DNA from 2 places in the Chryseobacterium sp. HNCC26DJ238 genome. Region 1 is predicted to be linked to the other one. Evidence: riboswitches for the same ligand, from Rfam matches in the RefSeq annotation. Region 1 holds a riboswitch; the other holds the start of a gene.
What was found. Region 1 has a riboswitch for S-adenosylmethionine ahead of AC2A07_RS16325 (TonB-dependent receptor plug domain-containing protein). Riboswitches for the same ligand answer to the same signal wherever they lie in the genome.

Region 2: it holds a riboswitch for S-adenosylmethionine, as region 1 does, so the genes downstream of both, AC2A07_RS09990 (alpha/beta fold hydrolase) here and AC2A07_RS16325 (TonB-dependent receptor plug domain-containing protein) in region 1, are expected to answer to the same signal.

The regions. Positions count from the first base shown of each region.
Region 1 is NZ_JBXUGI010000018.1:47,900-51,286, forward strand. It holds gene AC2A07_RS16320 (alpha-amylase family glycosyl hydrolase) at 1-986, shown strand, start outside; SAM riboswitch class I at 1,117-1,223, shown strand; gene AC2A07_RS16325 (TonB-dependent receptor plug domain-containing protein) at 1,309-3,387, shown strand, end outside.
Region 2 is NZ_JBXUGI010000009.1:20,927-24,313, forward strand. It holds gene AC2A07_RS09985 (MGH1-like glycoside hydrolase domain-containing protein) at 1-1,383, opposite strand, end outside; SAM riboswitch class I at 1,567-1,676, shown strand; gene AC2A07_RS09990 (alpha/beta fold hydrolase) at 1,737-2,675, shown strand; gene AC2A07_RS09995 (ACT domain-containing protein) at 2,728-3,387, shown strand, end outside.

The DNA.
Region 1 (3,387 bases):
ACCAAAATACAATGGGGTATAAAGAAAACAGCAATTTTGACCGGATGGACCATGAACTCCATGGCTTTAACAAGATGCATGGTGTCGGTTTTGGAGAAAGCCATGATGAAGAAAGGCTGATGTTTAAAAATTTGGTCTATGGTGCTGTAAACGGAACTTATCAGGTGACTAATTTAAATACAGCCTTGGAAAGAATGAAAACTTTCGGAGCAACATTTTTTACGGTTCCCGGTCCTAAAATGATCTGGCAGTTCGGAGAATTAGGATATGAATTCAGCATCAACAGATGTCCGGACGGAACGATTAATAACGGATGCAGAACAGATGAAAAGCCTGTTGCCTTTACATTGGGGTATGATTCCAATACCAACAGAAAAGCGATTTATAATACCTGGGCACAGATTATCAATATCAGAAATGCACATCCGGTTTTTAAATCAAAAACCTACACGGTGGAGTCGAATAATCTGACAAACGATCCTGATGGCCTGATTACGAGAATCTATGTATATGATAATCTTTTAACCGCCGGGATTAAGAATGTTGTGGTGCTGGCCAATTACAATACTTCGGCAAAAAATGTTGTTCCCTATTTCCCTTATACAGGGCAATGGCAGAATTTAATGGATAATACAATTTTAAGTGTGGCTTCTACGACAGCACCTATTACGCTGCAGCCGGGTGAATTCAGGATTTTTGGAAACTATGTGGGTAGTTTGTCAGTAATTGATGAGAATGCGGCCAATAAATTATCACTTCAGATTGCAGATAATCCTGTCAAAGATCCTATGGTAAAATTAATCTATCATAAAGCTAAAAACGGGGAGATCATTATTTATGATATGAACGGCAAAAAAATGGACGTCTTTAAACTTAAAAATGAAAACGGAACTTTAGAGGTAAATGCCCATTACCCTGCCGGAATGTATTTGGTTCATTTAAAATCGGATACCGGTGTTGCTATTCAAAAGATGATTGTTAAATAAAACCAACAGTAAAAGATGTTAAGAAGAGAGATTGCGATAAGCGGTCTCTCTTTTCATTTTCTCAGGCATAAAATTAAGACACTTCTAAACTCTTTTTGATATTATCGAAAATAAGTCTACCTTTGCAATAGACTTATCGAGAAAGGTGGAGGGATTTGGCCCTGTGAAACCTTAGCAACCTGCATATCTCTAATTTGCAAAGGTGCTAATTCCAACCCGAATGGGGGAAGATAACTGATGTCAATATTTTTGTAGTATTCCATTTCTTGACAGTCAATTGACGGATTTTTCCGTAATTATCTATTTAAATTTATAAAGGACAATGAAAAAAATCAGCATTTCTGTATTGATGCTTGGAACAGTGATGTTATCTGCACAGGAAGTGGAAAAAGAAAAACAGATCGAAGATGTGATCATCGTAGGTAACCGGAATGCTAAAAGGACAAAAATTGATACGCCTGTTCCTGTGGATGTGATTAATATTGATAAAATTCAGAAATCTGCACCTCAAACCAATGTTCAGGATCTTTTAAATTATGTCATTCCATCTTTTAATGCAGTGAGGCAGTCTTCTTCTGACGGAACGGAGCATATAGATCCTGTCTCATTAAGGGGAATGGGTCCGGATCAGGTTTTGGTGCTGGTCAATGGAAAAAGAAGACACACGACTTCACTTGTCAACTATCAGAATACAGTGGGAAATGGTTCCGTGGGAACAGATCTGGGAACGATTCCGGTTATTGCTATTGACCGGATTGAAGTTCTCCGCGATGGCGCTGCGGCGCAGTACGGATCTGATGCAATAGCCGGGGTTATCAATATCATCCTTAAAAAAGATATCGGAGCTTCAGCGAGTGCCACGTATGGAATTACAGGTAGAAATGATGGTGAAACCTACCAGGCAGGAGTAAATTACGGCAGTTCTTTAGGAAAGAAGGACAGTTATATTAATTTATCCCTGCAATTGAATCATCGGGGGAAAACCACAAGGACCCAAAATCATGATTTGGATATTTTCGGAGGTAATTTTGCTTATGCTTTTGCAGACGATCCGGAAGCAGCAAGAGCCGCAGATAATGCTGTCATCAGTCAGAGAGGTCTTAGCCGGGATGATTTTAATTTCCAGATCGGAGATGCGCAGATCAGACAGGCACAGTTATTCTTCAATGCAGAATATCCGCTGAACAACAGTTTTAAATTATATACATTCGGGGGATTCAGCATAAAAGAGGGTCAGGGATATGGTTTCAGAAGGCTTCCAAGTGAAACATCTAATGTAGTTTCGTCTCTTTATCCCAATGGTTTTCAGGCTTCTTTAGGCTCTGAGGTCTATGATATCTCCTATGCAGTCGGAACGAAATATAATGCTGATAACTGGTTAATTGATTTGAGCAATACCTTTGGCAGTAACAGTTTTAATTATAATGTCAGTAATACCAATAATGCTTCCCTAGGTATAAATTCGCCAACGGAGTTCTATGCAGGGGCTCACAGCTTCCTTCAGAATACAGTCAATCTGGATGTTGCCAAAAGTTTAAACAATTTTAATATTGCATTTGGTGGAGAATTCAGATTTGAAGAATATCAGATCAGGGCAGGCGATGAGGCATCTTATACTCAATATGATATCAATGGAAATGTTGCAACAGAAGGTTCAGCGGTTTCAGGAGCGGGAGGGTCGCAGTCTTTTATTGGTTTTTCACCTCTGAATGCTTTAAAAAAATCTAGAAACTCAAGTGCTGTATATGCGGATGTATCTTATGATCTGGATAAAAAACTGAACATTGATGCTGCTGCCAGATTTGAAAATTATTCCGATTTTGGAAGTACTTTGAATGGTAAACTGGCAGTGAGATATGAATTTGTCAAAAATTATGCGATACGGGGAGCCGTAGGAACGGGATTCAGAGCGCCTTCTCTGCAGCAGCAGTATTTTAATAATTCGTATGCTGATATTTCTACTTCAGGATCAGGGATTGTAACAAAAGGGATTTTCAGCAACCAAAGTGCCGCTGCAAAAGCCCTCGGATTTGATCAGCTGAAACAGGAAACATCACTCAACGGAAGTGTTGGATTTACTTTAAAACCTGCCAGCAGGCTTTTCATCACTTTGGACGGATATCTTATAAAAGTGAAAGACAGAATTGTGATTACGAGTAATATAACTGATCCGCGACTCACCGAGTATGGTGTTGAGAGCGGAAGGTTTTTTGCCAATGCGGTTGATACACAAACCAAAGGAGTAGATCTGGTGGTGACCTATGACTGGAAATTGGGAGGTGGTAACCTGAACATCAATTTGGCAGGAAATTATACCGAAACAAAAATCACAGATTTTCATTTTCCTCAGAATCTGGGAACTCCTCAGAATGAATTTTTTGGTCCTGATCAGGTAAACATC
Region 2 (3,387 bases), on a different contig from region 1:
ATTCCATTCGTATGCCGGCATTTGTCCGTTCGGATGCATGTACCATTCTTTCGTAAGAAGAAGAAGTTGGTTTTTGGCAAAATCACCGTCGATGATTGCGTAAGGAACACAATGGAATGCCAGATCCCATGTAGCATACCAGGGATATTCCCACTTATCAGGCATTGAAATAATATCTTTATTATGAAGATGATCCCATTCAGTATTTCTTACATAATTATTAAAATCTCTAGGGGCTTCAAGATTAGGATCGCCTTTCAGCCATTTACCTACATTATAGTGATAAAACTGTTTGTTCCAGAGAAGTCCTGCAAAGGCCTGACGCTGTACATTTCTTTCATCCTCGTTGCAGACATCCTGCTGGATTTCTTCGTAAAATTCATTGGCTTCAGAAATTCTGGTATTAAAAAGAGTTTCAAAATCATGAAATGCATCATCCATTTCATGAGGTGCCAGTCTGAATTCAAATACTTCACACTGTCCCGCTTTCACCTCTGCTTCAACAACAAATGAAGCTTTCGAACCTCTTTTATCGGGATTTACAGTATTTTTCTGATGAACAATATAATCATTAATTCCGTCCTTGTAATAACTGTTTTCAACTTCCGGACTTCCGTAAAGTTTAGGATTATTGGTTTCATTGTCACAAAATACCCTTTGAGCATCCTTTCTTTTAGAATAAAACTTTTTTAACGGAACGCTGTCATGATTGATATTGATACATCCATCATGAGAATCTTCCAACTGCCCCATATATTCATTATATCCCCACTTCCAGTTGTTTCTGTACCAGCCTGTAGGTATTACAACGATGGGAGCATCCTGATTACTTCGGTTACAGACAGTCACCCTAACTAAAATATCATCTATATTACTTTTGCAGTATTCAATGAAAATATCAAAATACTCATCATTATCAAAAATACCTGTATCGATGATTTCATATTCAGGATCCTTCTTGCTCCGTCTGCCATTTTCTGACACCAGATCTTCATACGGAAATTGATTAATAGGATATTTGTAAACCAGCTTCATATAGCTGTGTGTCGGCGTATTGTCCAGATAATAGAAGATTTCTTTGATATCTTCCCCGTGATTTCCCTGAGGGTTGCTCAATCCGAAAAAACGTTCTTTGACTCTTTCATCATTCTTATTCCAGAATGAAAGTGCGAAACAAAACAGCTGCTTGGTATCAGAAATTCCGGCAATACCTTCTTCTGCCCAGCGATAGGCGTAGCTTTCGGCATTGTTATGATTTGCAAAACGCCAGGCATCACCATTTGTGCTATAGTCTTCACGTACATTTCCCCACTGCCTGTTACTTACATACGGACCCCAATTCAGCCAGTTTTTATCTTTTAGTCTCTGTTTTTCAACACTCATATAACATCATTTTCATAGCTAAGGTAGATTTTTTAGCAAAAAGAAACAATTTTTTTCAGCTTAATAATTCTTAACATGCTGCTAAAATGCTTCTGATGAAAGAAATTTTGACGGAAAATATTTTTTTTAATATTTAAGAGAAATGTTATATATTTGCATCACTCGTTCATTTACATATTGAAAATGTTATCAAGAAAGGTTGAGGGATAGACCCTGTGAAGCCTTAGCAACCCTTTGTGCAAACAAAGAAGGTGCTACGTTCTACCAAAAATTTTATTTTGGACAGATAACTTACTGAAGTTCTTTCAGCCATTCCTTTATGGCATTTTCAAGTTTATTTTAATAATATAAAATTGAAAACAGAACTGCTACATATTAATTTTTTGTATAAAACCGATTCTCAAAAAGAATATCAGATCCCATTAAGCTATCAGCTTTTTGGGAAAGAACTGTTTACAGCACCTTTAATTTTAGTAAATCATGCTTTAACCGGAAACTCTAATGTTACAGGAGAAAAAGGATGGTGGAAACAGCTGATCGGTGAAAATCAGGTTATTGATACAACTCAATATACAGTGCTGTGTTTCAATATTCCAGGAAACGGATATGATGATTTTTTTATTGAACAGTATTCAGACTTTACTCCTTCAGATATCGCCAATATATTTCTGAAAGGTCTTGAAAATTTGAATATCAAAAATATAAATGCTATTATAGGCGGTTCACTGGGAGGAGCGATCGGTTGGGAAATGCTGTCTAAAAATCCCGGTTTAGCAGAGCTTTTTATTCCAATAGCCTGTGATTCTAAAACACACGATTGGTTGCACGCCCAATGTCTTGTTCAGCAATTTTTGCTTAGTGGAAATGAAGAACCACTAAAGAAAGCAAGAATTCATGCAATGCTGTGCTATAGGACCCCACAGTCTTTAAATGACCGGTTTAAAAATAAATTCAATCAGGAAAAGCAGCAGCTGGAATCCGAAGAATGGCTGAACTATCACGGAAATGTTCTTGCGGAACGGTTTAATTTAAAATCATATCAACTGATGAATCATTTGCTTATGAATATCAATACCGATGATAAATCTCTAAATAAGATCAAAGCACGAATGCACATGATCTCTGTAGATACAGACTTATTCTTTCCTGCTTCCGAAATACGGATGTGTTTTGAAAAGCTGAAAAGTAAAAAAGAAGACGTTTTCTACCACGAGATCAAATCAATTCATGGGCATGATGCCTTTCTGATGGAATATGAACAGTTAAATTATATCATAAAAAATATTTTATAGAATACAGCTTTACGAATTGTATCCTATAGTAAATTAAATAAATACATAAAACATGAAAAAGATTAATGCAAACGAAATTAAATTTTTTAAAAACAGATCAATCATTAAATTTGAAGGAGCAGATTTTCTGGGTGAAATAGGGATCGACGGACGTGTTTTTAAAGCACTGACTTTAGCGAGGATCAGTGTGGGAGTGATTTCTCAGCAGGCAGTTGAAAACGGTCTTTCAATACTTGTACACGAAGATGATTCTGAAAAAGCAGTGACCTGTCTGATTGAAGAATTTGCAGACGAAAGAAAATCCGGTAAAGTTTCACAGATTTACAGCATCAACAATGTTTCTGTCATCGGTTTTATAGCCGATGATTTGAATAAAATACTTACAGAGTTAGCAAGAAACAATGTTTTTCCTTTGATCCTAAACCAAAATTCAAGTGAGAAGAGAATCAATATTGTTGTTACTTCTTCTCAGGATGAGAAAACTAAAAATATTATAGAGTCCGAAATTTTTAAAAAACCTAAAACGGTGCACCTGGCCATTATCGGGCATGGAAATGTAGGGAAAACCCTAATTGAACAGGTTTTGCATTCTTCGGAAGAAATAAAAAGAAGGAAAAATATACACCTGAAAGTGGTGGCAGTTGCCAACTCCAGAAAAATAGCTTTCAATAAAAAAGGATTTGACAGCCAATGGAGTGATGAGGTTTTTGCA